3 regions of the Pseudomonas azadiae genome follow, and region 3 is predicted to be linked to each of the others. Evidence: riboswitches for the same ligand, from Rfam matches in the RefSeq annotation. Region 3 holds a riboswitch; each other region holds the start of a gene.

Region 1 (5,185 bases), on a different contig from region 3:
AATCCTGGTCCGGCCACGTCGCGCGGTGCACCACGGCAATCGGGCAGTCCGCGCCGTAGTGCGGCAGCAGTTCGGCGACGATTTTCTCCAGATGATTGACCCCCAGGTGGATCGCCATGGTGGTGCCATGCCGCGCCAGGCTGTCGAAATCTTCGCCGGCCGGCATGGGGGTCTTGTCCGCGTAGCGGGTCAGGATCAGGCTCTGGGCGATGTCCGGCAGGGTCAGTTCGGTTTCCAGCAATGCCGCGCACGCCGCCACCGCCGTGACGCCGGGAATGATCTGGAAAGGAATGCCCAGCTCCCGCAAATAACGGATCTGCTCGCCGATCGCCCCATACAGGCTCGGATCGCCGGAGTGCACGCGCGCCACGTCATGGCCCTGCGCGTGGGCAGTCTTGATCAGGTCGATGATCTGTTCCAGGTGCAACTCGGCGCTATTGACCAGTGTGTGCGCCTGATGGCCGTCGAGTACCGCCGCCGGCACCAGCGAGCCGGCATAGATGATCACCGGGCAGTCGCGGATCAGGCGTTGGCCTTTGACAGTGATCAATTCCGGGTCGCCGGGGCCGGCACCGATGAAGTAGACGGTCATGGTGGAAATCCTGTTAAAAAACGGCAGAGCATGAAGATTGCTCATGATCGCAGAGGGCGATTATCGGGTTTTCAGCCGGTGCAAGCCAACGCAAAGGTGGCCTGGGCGGTTTTGCGGCGGGTGATCAGCAGGCGGGCGGGGCTGCCGGCAAGCTGCTCGGCCAGAGCCAGGGCGGCACTTTCGGCAATGCCGTAGCAGCCTGTATGGGCAAACGCGACCGCGGATGTGTGGCTCAGGTGTTCGGCATAAGGCGCCAGTTGCTCCACGCTGAAGCACTGAAGCGGCAGGTTCAACAGCGCCGCCAGCGCCAGCAAGCCGGGCTCATCCTGCTTGCGGTCGATACTGGCCAATGCATTGATCCGCTGGCGCTCGATACCGGCTTCGGCAAGCGCGCCGTCAAACAGGGCCAGCAGGGCGTTAACGTCACAACCCCGCTGGCAACCCAGGCCGACCACCAGGATCATGCCGAGTCTCGATCGTCGCGGTTGCGGCGAAACAGCCAGGCGCTGATCAGGCCCAGGGCCAGCCAGAACGCAACATTGGTCAACTGCGACGCGATCTTGAACTGCGCTTCCAGGGCCTCTGGCGCCAGCATCGAATGCACGGGCGGCTGCGGCGCGCCGATCACATGGGGAACGACCAGGATCGCCACGCCCAGCGCCTTGAGCAGCCAGTTGCGGCCAAACACGACCAGGGCGATTCCAGCAGCGGTAGACGCGGCGGTGCCGATCCACCAGATCTGCCGCTGCGCCAGGTCAGCGGCGGCGGTGCCCGGCAGCTCGGGCGGCAAGCCCATGGTCGGCGCCAGCACGAAGGTTGCGTAGCCGGCCAGGCCCCAGAGCAGACCGTGAGCGGTGCGGGTCGGCGCGCGCAGGGTGTACAGGCCCGCAAGCATCAAGGCGAAACCGACGGCGACTACCAGGTTACCGCCCGTGGTGGACAGCACGCGCTGCCAGCCATCTTCCGGCTCCCAAGCCTCTGCGTCGTGGGTGTGAGCCGCAGCACCGGCTGCGTGTTCGTGCGCAACTTCAGTGGCGGCCGGGGCCTGTTCAAAGGTTTCCGCCTGCAGAATCAACGGAGCCACCCAGAAACTTTGCAGCAGGGTCAGCAGCAGGGCGGCCAGCAATCCGGTGAAACCTGCGGTTTGTGCAATACGCTTGATCATCTCGGCAGGCCTCAGTGGCACGGGAACGCGGCGCTGTGGCGGGTATCGTGCGCAGCGTTATGCACCGCCTCGATATGCGAGAAGCCGGCGAAATACACCAGGCAGGCGCCGAGAATCGACGCACCGATGGCGACGGTCAGGCGTTGGCTCAGGGTCGTGGTGCTGCAGGTGGAGTGCGAGGTGCTGCTGATGATCGACATGGCGCGTCCCTTCAGGTGTCAGGGTGAAACGAGCGCATGAAAACCCCGCGAGCCAGGCACGCAGGGTTTTGAACAGCGCCCGCCCACCGCGGGTTTGTTATCTGATTTTTCGGGCCGGTCTCCGGGCTTGCGAGGGGCATCGGGCCTATAAGCATCGCCTTCCCATGCCGTAGAGGCACAGTGGATCTGACGCTTCACTCACTTACCGTTGCGGGGGCAGCACCGGACTTGTCGTAACGCTATGACGCACCGGTTTCCCGTTTCACCCTGTGAAGGGCACCCGAAACAAGATGTTCAGGAGAACACGCTCGACCAATGTGCGTCAAATCCAGGGCGTGCCTGTCATGAGCGTGTTGGGTCCAAGCGATCAAATCCACTTCCCTTGCCTGCAGAAGGTCACAGTACTTTGGTTGGCCCGGATCAGGTAATCAAGGTTTTCGATGTCAAATCGCTGGTCCTCATTTCCCGGAAACCCCAGGAAACCGATACCTATATCCAGTTCACGCAGCAGGTTGGGCCGTTCAAGCAGTTCTTTGGCCGCTGCGGTTGCTTCTGCGGAAAACGTTCGGGTGGTAGGGCGCAACCCCGCTGCTTCTTTCAGTTCGTTGAAGTTTACATACTGATCGTCAGCGCCCGCAGCGTACTCCCGGAAATGCTCTTTAATCATGCTGAGCAGGTGTTTGTTGCCTACATTGCAGTGCGGGTTTGGTAAGTTCGACGTCGAGCGTTTCTGCACCGTATGTTCGGGCGAGCTGCTGGAGAATGACAGCGGCGTGTTGAGGTTGGCGATTGGCAGCATTCTGAATGACTCTTGATTGATGACAGTAGAGTGGCAGTCCTGTCGTCAATCACGTTGATCGACGGCAGTTGCGTTGATAGGTGGCGCCCGCTGCCGAGGCGTTCCCGGGGAAGTCTTTCCCTGTGTTTCACGTCGCCAAGAGGATAATTTCGGTGAGTGTGTGGGGGAGGGGCCAAGCCTGAGCGGCAAGTCCGCCATCGCCGACATTGACCCGCCCCCGCGCACTGCGTAGCCTTGCACCCTCGAGGTTCTTCGGCCCAGGTCGAAGCTAAGAAGGGAACGCGGTTCAAGCCGCGGCTGCCCCCGCAACTGTGAAGGGTTGAGCTGACTGCCACGCCACTGCCATATCGGCGGGAAGGCGCAGTCGGCGCCGGTCGCAAGACCTGCAAGCCCCAAGCCAGGAGACCTGCCTCGCAACCGATTTTCAATTCAACCGGGCGGGGTGATCCGGTGACGAAATCCGCTGCTGCGCGCCGTCGCAGGGCTTCTCGTCCCGTATGCCCGCCCCAAAAGGGCATCCGATGAAAACACTGGCCAAACTTCCCGTCACCATCGTTACCGGCTTTCTCGGCTCGGGCAAAACCACCTTGCTGCGCCATATGCTCGACAACGCCCAAGGCCGGCGCATCGCGGTGATCGTCAACGAATTCGGCGAGCTGGGCATCGACGGTGAAATCCTCAAGCAATGCTCCATCGGTTGCACCGAGGAGGAGGCCAACGGCCGTGTCTATGAACTGGCCAACGGCTGCCTGTGCTGCACGGTGCAGGAAGAGTTCTTCCCGGTGATGCGCGAATTGGTGGCGCGTCGTGGTGACCTTGACCACATCCTCATCGAAACCTCGGGCCTGGCCCTGCCAAAACCCTTGGTGCAAGCCTTCCAGTGGCCGGAAATCCGCAGCGCCTGCACGGTTGACGCGGTGATCACCGTGGTCGACAGCCCGGCCGTGGCCGCCGGCACGTTCGCCGCCTTCCCGGACCAGGTGGATGCCCAGCGCAAACTCGACCCGAACCTGGACCACGAATCGCCGCTGCACGAGCTGTTCGCCGACCAACTGGCCAGCGCCGACCTGGTGATCCTCAACAAGGCCGACCTGATCAGCGCCGAAGACCTGGCCCGTGTGCGCCTGGAAGTCGCCGAAGAACTGCCGCCAGCGGTGAAAGTCATCGAAGCCAGCAGCGGTCGCGTGCCGTTGGACGTGCTGATTGGCCTGGGCGCCGGCTCCGAGGAGCACATCGACGGCCGCCACAGCCATCACGACCACCACCACGAGGGTGAAGACGATCACGATCATGACGCCTTCGACTCCATCTCCATTGACCTGCCACAAGCCGACGAGTCGCTGTTGCTCGACGCCCTGACTCAATTGGTGGTGCAACACGGCATCCTGCGTGTCAAAGGTTTCGCGGCGATCCCGAACAAACCTATGCGCTTGTTGATCCAGGGCGTGGGCACGCGTTTCGACAAGCACTTCGACCGCGCCTGGGGCTTTGAAGAAGCGCGCGTCACGCGCCTGGTGCTGATCGGCCAGGAACTGGACGCCGCCGGCCTCGAAGCGCAACTGCGCGCCGCCCTCAGCGCCTGACCCATGCACCTGCTCAGGACCCAGCCCGGTGGTTTCGTTTCGGACGACAACATCGCCGACCTTGGCCAGACTCCCGCTGAACTGGTGATCCTGTGCAGCGGCGACTCCAGCCTGGCGCTGCTCGCCGAAGCGGCGCAGCAGTTGCCGGACGATTACCCGACCTTTCGCCTGGCCAACCCGATGCAGGTGCAGAACCACGCCTCGGTCGACCTGTACGTCGATGAAGTGCTGCGCCACGCCAAGGTCATCCTGATTTCGCTGCACGGTGGCATCGGCTACTGGCGCTACGGCATCGAGCGCCTGGTCGAATTGGCCGAGCGCGGTGTACAGCTGATCCTGGTGCCGGGGGATGATCGTCCCGACCCGGAGCTCAGCGGCCTCAGCACCGTTGGCGCCCAGGAACGCGACCGCCTCTGGCACTTCCTGCGCCAGGGCGGGCTGGGTAATGCATTGGATTTGTATCGATGCCTGGCCGCGGGCTACCTGGGCCGAGACTACGCCTGGGACGAGCCGCAAACCCTGCCGCGCACCGCGATTTATCACCCGCATTGCGCCAATGCCCGCCTGGAGGATTGGCAGGCGGACTGGAACGCCGACTGGCCGGTGGCGGCGGTGCTGTTCTACCGCTCACATTTGCAGGCGGCCAATACCGGGTTTATCGATGTGTTCTGCCAGCGCTTGCAGGCAGCGGGGCTGAACCCATTGCCGATGGCAGTCGCCAGCCTCAAAGAACCCGGCTGCCTGGCGACGGTCGAGGACTGGCTGGATGAAGTCGGCGCGGCGGTGATCCTCAACACCACCGGCTTTGCCCAGTCCAGCCCGGAGGCTCCGCACCTGCGGCCGTTT
Region 2 (5,185 bases), 310 kb from region 3:
GATAACCCCACATGGCGTCGAGGGTGTTGCTCAGGCGATACAGCACCACGCCCGGCACGCCGGCGACCACAAACCAGAACAGCGCGGCGAACACCGCATCGCTGCCGTTTTCCAGCACCGACTCAGTGGCCGCGCGGGCGACTTCGGTGCGGTCCAGCTCACTGGTCTGGCGGCTGACCAGGTAGCTCACGCGTGTGCGCGCTTCTTCAAGGTCATCGCTGCGCAGGGCCTGGGCCACCGGGACGACATGCTCGCCGAGGCTGCGCATGCCGAGGGCGAGGTACAACGCCAGGATCTCCAGGGCCCAGCCGATATACGGCGCCCACGACAACGCCGTGGCCAGCAGGGTCAGCGGCACCACGGCAATAAACCACGCGGTCACGCCATGGCTGCGCCAACCGCGGCCACCGCTGTTGAAACGTCGTTCGATGCGCCCGGCGAAATTGCCGAACGCCACCAGCGGATGCCAGCGCCTGGGCTCGCCCAGCAGCGCATCCAGCGCCACTGCAGCGACACACAGCAAGGCCACACTCATTGACTCACTCCCCACACATTTTCATACAACATGTCACTCAGCGGCCGAGGCTCGGTCCAGCCTTCAAGCTGCAACATCGGTGCCGGATAAAACTCGGCCACCGGTCCCAGGCACAACACAGCCAGGGGTTTTGCGCCAGGCGGCAAACCCAGCAGGTCGGCGAGCGCCTGCGGCTCGAACAGCGAGACCCAGCCCATGCCCAGCCCTTCGACGCGGGCCGCCAGCCACAGATTCTGGATGGCACAGGACAGCGAGGCCATGTCCATTTCCGGCAAGGTACGCCGCCCGAAAATGTGCCGCTCGCGATCGTCCATCAACGCAGCCACCAGCACTTCGGCGCAATCGTGGATGCCTTCGACCTTGAGCTTCATGAACGCATCGGAGCGCTCGCCCAGGGCTTCGGCGGTGCGGATGCGCTCTTCCTCCACCAGTTGCTGGATTTGCCCACGCAGGTGACGGTCACTGATGCGAATAAAGCGCCAGGGCTGCATCAAGCCAACACTGGGGGCCTGGTGCGCAGCCTGGAGCAGGCGGTGCAGTAACTCGGGGGCTACCGTGCCGCCGCTGAAGTGGCGCATGTCGCGGCGTTCGGCGATGGCGCGGTAAACGGCGTCGCGGTCGGCCTGGGGGAAGGCGTTGTCAGTCATGGCCCTATCGCGGGCAAGCCCGCTCCCACAATTGCCCGAGTTGAAACACTATCCAAGGTGGGAGCTGGCTTGCCTGCGATAGCGGTCTCAAGGTCCGGCGCAAATAATGCGGCCACCGCCGATGGATTGGATGGAAAGTAAAAGTGCACGTAGGAAGCCGTCATCCGCCCTTGTCGGTAAACCGCCTCTGCCCCGCGCCCACCATTGGGGCTCAGGCCACGAGCAATCGGCTGGCATTCGGTGCTGGTCAGGGAATGGTGATAGGTATGGCCACGCAACGTGCCTTCCGGCAGCTCGACACTTTGCAACGCCAACGCCGCCAGTTTCTTTTGCATCACCGCATCGCCCTGCAACAGGCCGACCAGTTCGGCGCGGGTGCCGTCGACATCGGTCAGCGAGTCCAGCAGGTAGAGCATGCCACCGCACTCGGCAAGCAAGGGTTTGCCGGCCGCATGGTGAGCGCGGATCGCGTCAAGCATCGGGGTGTTTTGCGACAGCGCCTGGTGGTGCAGTTCCGGGTAACCGCCGGGCAGGTAGAGGCTGTCGGCATCAGGCAATGCGCGATCGTGAATGGGCGAGAAAAACTTCAGCTCGGCGCCCATTGCCCGCAGCAGGTCAAGACTGGCACCGTAGGTAAAAGCGAAGGCTTCGTCGCGGGCCACAGCAATACGCACGCCATTGAGCAGTGGCTCGGCCTCGATCACTTCCGGCGCGGCAAAGGTCACCGGCGGCGGCAAGGCGACTTCGCAACTGCTGCCCAGGGCTTGGGCGGCGGCGTCCAGGCGCACATCCAGGTCATTCAATTCGCTGGCCTGCACCAAACCAAGGTGGCGGCTGGGTAATTCGATACCGGTCTCACGGGACAACGCGCCGTACCAGCGCAGGCCCTCGGTGAGGCTGCCTTCGAGCAATTGCGCATGGCGCAGGGTACCGACGCGGTTGGCCAGCACGCCGGCGAACGGCAGATCCGGCTGATAGCGCGCCAGGCCCAGCGCCAACGCGCCGAAGGTCTGGGCCATGGCCGTGCCGTCGATCACGGCCAATACCGGCACGCCGAAATGGCGCGCCAGGTCGGCGCTGGACGGAGTTCCGTCAAACAGGCCCATCACGCCTTCGATCAGGATCAGGTCCGCTTCACCTGCCGCTTCCCACAGTAACCGGCGACTTTCCTGCTCGCCCACCATCCACATGTCCAATTGATACACCGGCGCACCGCTGGCGCGTTCGTGGATCATCGGATCGAGGAAATCCGGGCCGCATTTGAACACGCGCACCTTGCGCCCCAGGTTGCGGTGCAAACGGGCGAGCGCGGCGGTGACGGTGGTTTTGCCCTGGCCGGACGCCGGTGCGGCGATCAATACGGCCGGGCAATGACGGGGCTGATTCAAAGTTCGACGCCCTTCTGTGCCTTGATGCCGGCCTGGAATGCGTGCTTGAGCATGCCCATCTCGGTGACGGTGTCGGCCATCTCGATCAACTCGGGCTTGGCGCCACGGCCGGTGACCACCACGTGCTGCATCGGTGGCCGAGCTTGCAGGTCGCCGAGCACCTGGTCGAGGTCGAGGTAGCCGTGCTTGAGAGCAATGTTGAGTTCGTCCAGCACCACCATGCCGATGCTCGGGTCTTGCAGCATCGCGCGGGACACCGCCCAGGCCGCTTCGGCGGCGGCGATGTCGCGCTGGCGGTCCTGGGTTTCCCAGGTAAAGCCTTCGCCCATCACATGGAAACGTACCTGCTCGGGGAAGCGGCGGAAGAACAACTCTTCGCCCGTGCTGTGGCGCCCCTTGATGAACTGCACCACGCCGCACTGCATGCCGTGGCCCATGGCCCGGGCGAGCATGCCGAACGCGGAGCTGCTCTTGCCTTTGCCGTTGCCGGTCAGCACCAGGAGCAAGCCGCACTCGTTGGGGGAATTGGCGATGCGTTCGTCGATCACGGCTTTTTTGCGCAGCATGCGCGCCAGGTGGCGTTCGTCGCGGTCGGGGGAATCGGTCATGACAGCTCTCCGTTGGGGCTGGACAAAAACGGCGGGCAGGAAAAAACAAAAAACAGACAGCCAAGCATCGCCCACCGTGATGCTGTTGGATGTTTCAGGCCGGTCTCCGGGCTCATGAGTGGCCTGTGCATGCACAGCAGGCCAACGCTGCGCCTTCCCATATCACATGGATACAGTGGCAATAAAGGCAGCGCCTTGACTCATTTACCGTTGCGGGGGCAGCGCCGGGATCGCGGCAGCACTGTGTACAAGTGCGCTCGCTCACCGGCTTCCCTGTTTCACTCTGTCGACGCGCACGCCACAGAGCACCTGGAACAAGCCGCGAAGGTTAGTGGGTTGGGGGTGGAGCGTCAATTAAAGCTGGTGGTGTACTTGAACCATCGCACCGTCGCCCTCCTCTACCCTTACAGGTATCAAGGAGTACACCATGCACAAAACAAGACTCGCCCTACTCATCATGGTCGCCGGCACCCTCGCTGCCTGCGGTGAAAGCTCCACCCTCCAGGTCTCCGACGGTACCGGACCGTCGCCCCAGTTGCCCGAACCGAACAAAACCCTGATCCCCACCGTCAATATCGCCCCCGCCATCGGCTGGCCCGAAGGCGTGAAGCCCACGGCCGCCGCCGGCACCCAAATAGCGGCGTTCGCCGAAGGCCTGGACCATCCGCGCTGGCTGTATGTGCTGCCCAATGGCGACGTGCTGGTGGCGGAAACCAACGCGCCGCCCAAGCCGGACGACGCCAAGGGCATTCGTGGCTGGGTCATGGAGAAAGTCATGGGCCGTGCCGGCGCCGGCGTGCCGAGCGCGAATCGCATCACATTGCTGCGTGACGCCGACCACGACGGCGTCGCGGAGACACGGACAGTGTTCCTGGAAAATCTCAATTCCCCCTTTGGCATGACACTGGTCGGCAACGACCTGTACGTGGCCGACTCGGACAAGCTGCTGCGCTTTGCCTATCAACCGGGTGAAACCGCGATCAAGGGCGCCGGTACGACAGTCGTCGACCTGCCCGGCGGCCCCCTGAACCACCACTGGACTAAAAACGTGGTGGCTAGCAAGGACGGCAGCAAGCTGTACGTAAGCGTGGGCTCCAACAGCAATGTCGGCGAAAACGGGCTTGAAGCGGAACAGGGCCGAGCGGCGATCTGGGAAGTGGATCGCGCCAGCGGCCAGCACCGTATCTTCGCCTCCGGCCTGCGCAACCCGAACGGCATGGCGTGGGAGCCGCAGAGCGGCAAGCTGTGGACGGCAGTGAACGAGCGTGACGAGATCGGCAGCGACCTGGTGCCCGACTACATCACTTCGGTCAAGGATGGCGGTTTCTATGGCTGGCCGTTCAGTTATTACGGGCAGCATGTGGATGTGCGTGTGACACCGCAGAACCTGGACCTGGTGGCCAAGGCGATTGCGCCGGACTACGCGGTCGGCCCGCACACCGCTTCGTTGGGCCTGACCTTTACCGAAGGCAGCAAACTTCCGGCGCCGTTCAGCAATGGCGCGTTTATCGGGCAGCACGGTTCGTGGAATCGCAAGCCGCACAGTGGTTATAAGGTGATCTTCGTGCCGTTTGAAGGTGGCAAGCCGACAGGGCAGCCGGTGGATGTGCTGACCGGGTTTCTCGATAAGGATGAAAAGGCCATGGGCCGGCCGGTGGGTGTGGTGATTGACCAGCAGGGGGGGTTGCTGGTGGCGGATGATGTGGGGAATACGGTGTGGCGGGTGTCGGGGGCCAAGTAGGCTATCTTGGGCAGATCACAAAACAGTTTGTTGCCGTGGCGGCCTTTGGGCCGACCAGGCTGTTGGGGTTGGACGGGTACATATCCGTTATTTGGGTCACGGCGGCTATGGGTTCCGCCCTTACGGCGGGTCACTTTGGAAAAGCCGGAATGCCGGCCCAGCCCAAAGTAACCAAAGGGCTCTTGCCCCACCACTCGGTACCTCGCTTAGGCTCGGTATGCCCTCACTCCGGCTTGAATCCGTGGGCCGCCGTCATGGGCCATCCA
Region 3 (5,185 bases):
ACGCGCTGGCGTTCGCCGCCGGAGAGGCTGCGCCAGGCGCGCTGGCTCAGGTGGGTGGCGTCGACGTCATGCAGCGCCTGATTGACGAAGGCGTCGTCCTCGCTGGACCAGGGGCTCAGCGCCGACAACCACGGCGTACGGCCCAACGCCACGGCGTCGAACACGCGGATGGCATCGTCGGTATCGGCCTGTTGCTCCACTACCGCCAGTTGCTGCGCGATGGCGCGGCGCGACAGCCCGTCCAGGCGCGCGCCCCCAAGCCGTACTTCGCCGCAGGCCGGTGTACGCAAACCGGCGAGCAGTTTGAGCAGGGTGGATTTGCCGGAGCCGTTCGGGCCGACAATTCCCAGGGTTTCACCCTGCTGAACGTCCAGATGAATATCACGCAATAACTGCGCCTCGCGCACCTTGAAACCCAGGCCGGTGCAGCTCAGTACTGTCATCGCGCATTCCTCCGGCCGATCAGGATCAGCGCGAACACCGGTGCGCCGACCAGCGCCGTGACCACACCGACCGGAATCACCTGGCCTTTTATCAGCGTGCGCGACAGCACATCCGCCGCGATCAAAAACAGCGCGCCGCCCAACGCACTCGCCGGCAGCAGACGCGAATGGCCGGTGCCGAGCAACAGGCGCACGGCATGGGGAATCACCAGCCCGACAAAGCCGATGGAGCCGACAATCGACACCATCACTGCGGTCACCAGCGCCGCGCAGCCCACCAGCACAAACTGCACCCGGCGCACGGGAACGCCGAGGGACGCCGCCGAGTCACTGCCGAAGGTGAACGCATCCAGCGCGCGACGATGCCACAGGCACACCGCCAACCCTGCGACCGCCACCGGCACCGCCAGCCACACCGAGGGCCAGCGCACGCCGCTGAGGTTGCCCAGCAGCCAGAACAGGATGCCGCGCGCCTGTTCGGAACTGGCGGACTTGGTGATCAGGAACGCGGTGAGCGCATTGAACAATTGCGAACCAGCAATGCCGGCGAGGATGATCTGGCCGGTGCCGCTGGCCGAACCGCTGGCGCGCGCGAGCAGGATCACCAGGGCGAACGCCGCCATCGCGCCGGCAAACGCACCGGCCGACAACGAAACCAGCCCGCCGCCCACGCCCATCAACGCCACCAGCACCGCGCCGGTCGAGGCACCGGCGCTGATGCCCAGCAGGTACGGATCGGCCAGGGGGTTGCGCAACAACGACTGCAGGATCACCCCGCACGTCGCCAGCCCCGCACCGCAGGCGGCGGCGACCAGCGCGCGTGTGAGGCGGTAGTTCCACACCACGCCTTCATCGATGGGGTCCAGCACATAACCGGCGGCCCACAGCTTGTTGGCCAGTACCTGCAGCACCACGTGCGGTGAGATGGCGGTTTCGCCGATGGCCACGCCGGCGAGCACGGCGATCAGCAGCAAGGCCAGGGCGAGTAGGGTGCGGATCATTTGGGCAGGTCGTAGCCGTCGATGGCGGCCGCCAGTTGTTCAAGGCCGTCGAACGTGCGAATGCTGGCCTGCAGCGCCATGGCGTCGAGAATGATGATGCGGTTGTTTTTCACCGCGTCCATGTTGCGCGTCACCGGATCGCTGCGCAAAAAGGCGAGTTTCTTTTCATGATCGTCGGCGGGGTAGCGACGGCGGTCCATGCGTGCGATCACCAGGAAGGTCGGGTTGGCCTTGGCGATGGTTTCCCAGCCGACGGCGGGCCACTCTTCATCGGACTGCACCACGTTGTGCAAGCCCAGCGTCTGCAGCATGAATTCGGGAACACCTTTATGGCCGGCCACGTACGGGTCGCTGGCCAGTTCGGAACTGGAGAACCACACCAGCGCGCTGGCGTGCTTGAGGCCTTTGCCCTGCACCGTGGCGACGGACTTGGCCAGACGCGCCTTGAGTTCGTCATTTAACTGCTGGCCGCGATCCTGTACGTCGAAAATTTGCGCCAGTTGGCTGATGCTTTTGTAAATCGTCTCGATGCGAAACGGCTGCAGCCGCGTGCCGTCGGCACCCACCAGGTTGTCCTTGCCTTCGCAGTCGGAGGGCAGCAAGTAGGTGGGAATCTTCAGTTCATGGAATTGCTCGCGGGTGCCTACCACACCGTGCACGCCGACCACCCATTCCAGCTCGGCGGCCACCAGTTGCGGGCGTTTGGCGATCACCGCTTCGAAGCTCGGCTCGTTGTTGGCCAGCCGCTCGATGGTGTCGTTCTGTGCCTTGAACTGCGGCAGTACGCTGTTGAACCACAGCGACGTGCCGACCACGTTGTCGCCCACGCCCAAGGCATACAGCATCTCGGTAGCCGCCTGGCCGATGGTCACGCTGCGGGCGGGCGCCTGCTGGAACGAGAGAGTGCTGCCGCAGTTTTCCACGGTCAACGGGTAGTGGGTAGGCGCGGCGTGGGCCAGGGCACAGAAGCCGATGCTGGCGAGCAGGGCGGTAACGCGTGGCAGCATGGAGCGATCTCCGGGTGAACCGTACGTGGAGCTGGGGAGATACGGTAGCGGAAATACACCCTCGAGCGCTGTGGTACAGGCGGGCAAGAATGTCCTTCCCGGACACCCCGCCGGTTAGTGATTGAGCGTGTGCCGGCAGGTCTCCTGACTGATGCGTCGTCGCCACGCTCCAGCCTTCCCGGACGGAATCCAGTGGCATCAAGGAGCAGGCTCGGCACCTACAGTTGCGGGGGCAGTTCCGATTGGCGCGCAGGTACCGCGCTTCGGATTCCCTATTAGTCCCGTTTGGGAACCGGCGGCCGCATGGTAGTTGAAAACCGGGGGGCAGGCCATGGGTAAGCCATGTCGTGTGCGGCTTTGTTTCAAAACATGAGATTGAGCCAGGTCGCACGTTTATTGAAGGACAATCGATAAACGCCACGTTTAGACGGCGTGATCTCAACGTTCGTCGCGAAGGGCTGAGCATGCAGCACCTGGACTACTTTTCCCTGCACCTGTTCATATTGGTCTGTGAAGAAGGCACCATCGGCCGGGCCAGCGAGCGGGCGTTTATAGCGCCTTCAGCGGCCAGCAAACGTATCTCGGATATCGAGCAACGTTTTGGCACGGTGCTGCTCAAGCGCAGCAAGCGCGGGGTCGAGCCTACGTCGGCGGGCTTGGCGCTGTTGCGGCATGCGCGCGGTCTGACACGCGCCATGGAACGGCTCGACAGCGAACTGGGGGAGTACCTTGGGGGCGAAAGAGGGCATGTGCGGGTGCTGGCGAATGTGTCGGCGATGACTGAGTTTCTTCCGGAAGAACTGTCGACGTTCATGCTGCACAACCCTCGGGTCCAGGTGGATATGCAAGAACGCTTCAGCCTCGACGTCACACGTGGCGTGCTCGACGGCAGCGCCGACCTGGGAGTGTGCCGCCGTCCGGTAGCGTGCGGTGAGCTGCAGCTGTTGCCGTACCGCCAGGATCATCTGGCCGTGGTGGTCGGCACGGACCATGCCTTGGCCAGTCACGCGTGCGTGGGGTTCCAGGAAACCCTGGCGTTCGATCACATCGGCTTGTCGTCTTTTGCCACGCTCAACACGTTTTTGCGCCGCGAGGCCGAGCAATGCGGGCAGGCGCTGCATTACCGCGCCTGCGTGTCGTCGTTTCATGCGGCGTTGCGCCTGGTCCAGTGTGGCCTGGGGCTTGCCCTGTTCCCGCGGGAGGCGGTGATGCGTTACGCGCCGCTGTTTGACGTGCGCATCATCGCCTTGTCCGATGCCTGGGCCTTGGGCGAACTGGTGATCTGCCTGCGCGACCGCGATGCGTTGTCGGCACCCGCGCAACGCTTGCTTGAGCACCTGTTAAACGGTGTGGCTTGTTGCGCGGGCGAGGCACCGCTGATCCATCGTGACTGGCGATAGATCACCCCGTAGATTGCGTCTTTTCGTTTATGCATAGCCTCTCTAGCCTCGACGCACATTAACTAGAAAGGGGTAGCGCCATGTCCGGACTTCCATTGCACGGGGTGCGCGTCGTCGAACTGTCCCATATGGTCATGGGGCCGACGTGCGGGATGATTCTGGGGGACCTGGGCGCTGAGGTGATCAAGGTCGAACCGGTGGCCGGCGATGGAACACGGCGCTTGCCTGGCGCCGGCGCGGGCTTCTTTCGCGCGTTCAACCGCAACAAGTCCAGCCTGGCCCTGGACATCGAAACCCGTCAAGGGCGCGAGGCGATGCTGGCGCTGATCGACACCGCCGATGTGTTTATCGAGAATTTCCGCCCGGGCCGCATGCGGCAACTGGGCCTGGACTACGCTGCTTTGCAGGCCCGTAACCCGCGCTTGATCTATGCCGCGCATAAGGGCTTCCTCAGCGGCCCCTACGGCAACCGCCTGGCCCTGGATGAGGTGGTGCAGATGATGGCGGGCCTGGCGTACATGACCGGGCCGCCGGGCAGACCGCTGCGAGCGGGCAGTTCGGTCAACGACATCATGGGCGGGATGTTTGGCGTGATTGGCGTCCTGGCGGCGTTGAGGGAGCGAGACCGCTCCGGCAGAGGGTGCGAAGTACAGGCCGCGCTCTACGAGAACTGCGTCTTACTGGCGGCGCAGCATATGCAGCAATACGCAGTGACCGGGAAAATCCCCGAGCCCATGCCCAGCCGCATCAGCGCGTGGGCGATCTACGACGTGTTCGAATTTGCCGAGGGTCAGCAGATGTTCCTGGCCGCCACGGGAGACCGGCAGTGGCGAGCGCTGTGCCAATTGCTTGGCCTGGGTGAACTGCTCGCCGATCCGCTTCTGGCCACCAACGCTGAACGGGTTGCGCAACGCCCGCGGCTGTTGGGGCAACTGGCGGGGATTTTTGCCAGCATGCCGGCGCAGGCCCTGGCCGCACAGCTGCAAGCGCATGACGTTCCCTTCGCCCTGATCCGCCAACCCCACGAACTGTTCGACGACCCGCACCTGTTGCAGAGCGGCGGTCTGGCGCCGTTGCAGTTGGAGGACGGTGGCTTCACCTCGGTGCCCTTGCTGCCGTTTTCACTCGCGGGGCGACGCCTGCAGCCACGCCAGCCGATGGCCCGCATCGGCGAACACTCCCACCCAATCATGAAAGCACTCGGCTACAGCGATTTACAGATCGCCCAACTGTGCGCGGCAGGCGTACTCAACATTGCTGCCCCAGGCTGATTCAGCACCGTTTCCGTCTCCCCAATAATGACAATAATGGAGAACACCCATGAAGACGATTAC

Evidence for each region. Region 3 has a riboswitch for cobalamin ahead of KVG91_RS03485 (ABC transporter substrate-binding protein). Riboswitches for the same ligand answer to the same signal wherever they lie in the genome.
Region 1: linked by a shared signal. The riboswitch ahead of cobW (cobalamin biosynthesis protein CobW) and the one ahead of KVG91_RS03485 (ABC transporter substrate-binding protein) in region 3 are both predicted to bind cobalamin.
Region 2: linked by a shared signal. The riboswitch ahead of cobO (cob(I)yrinic acid a,c-diamide adenosyltransferase) and the one ahead of KVG91_RS03485 (ABC transporter substrate-binding protein) in region 3 are both predicted to bind cobalamin.

What each region holds. Positions count from the first base shown of each region.
Region 1 covers NZ_JAHSTY010000002.1:2,024,500-2,029,684, reverse strand. Annotated here, with positions in the region: gene cobM (precorrin-4 C(11)-methyltransferase) at 1-592, opposite strand, end outside; gene KVG91_RS25520 (cobalamin biosynthesis protein) at 664-1,056, opposite strand; gene KVG91_RS25515 (CbtA family protein) at 1,053-1,757, opposite strand; gene KVG91_RS25510 (CbtB domain-containing protein) at 1,769-1,957, opposite strand; cobalamin riboswitch at 2,053-2,256, opposite strand; gene KVG91_RS25505 (hypothetical protein) at 2,325-2,756, opposite strand; cobalamin riboswitch at 2,985-3,184, shown strand; gene cobW (cobalamin biosynthesis protein CobW) at 3,278-4,339, shown strand; gene cobN (cobaltochelatase subunit CobN) at 4,343-5,185, shown strand, end outside.
Region 2 covers NZ_JAHSTY010000001.1:1,089,356-1,094,540, forward strand. Annotated here, with positions in the region: gene cbiB (adenosylcobinamide-phosphate synthase CbiB) at 1-535, opposite strand, end outside; gene bluB (5,6-dimethylbenzimidazole synthase) at 532-1,182, opposite strand; gene KVG91_RS04830 (cobyrinate a,c-diamide synthase) at 1,179-2,570, opposite strand; gene cobO (cob(I)yrinic acid a,c-diamide adenosyltransferase) at 2,567-3,178, opposite strand; cobalamin riboswitch at 3,259-3,506, opposite strand; gene KVG91_RS04840 (PQQ-dependent sugar dehydrogenase) at 3,606-4,919, shown strand.
Region 3 covers NZ_JAHSTY010000001.1:780,598-785,782, reverse strand. Annotated here, with positions in the region: gene KVG91_RS03495 (ABC transporter ATP-binding protein) at 1-443, opposite strand, end outside; gene KVG91_RS03490 (FecCD family ABC transporter permease) at 440-1,444, opposite strand; gene KVG91_RS03485 (ABC transporter substrate-binding protein) at 1,441-2,451, opposite strand; cobalamin riboswitch at 2,569-2,763, opposite strand; gene KVG91_RS03480 (LysR substrate-binding domain-containing protein) at 2,916-3,851, shown strand; gene KVG91_RS03475 (CaiB/BaiF CoA transferase family protein) at 3,932-5,122, shown strand; gene KVG91_RS03470 (MFS transporter) at 5,172-5,185, shown strand, end outside.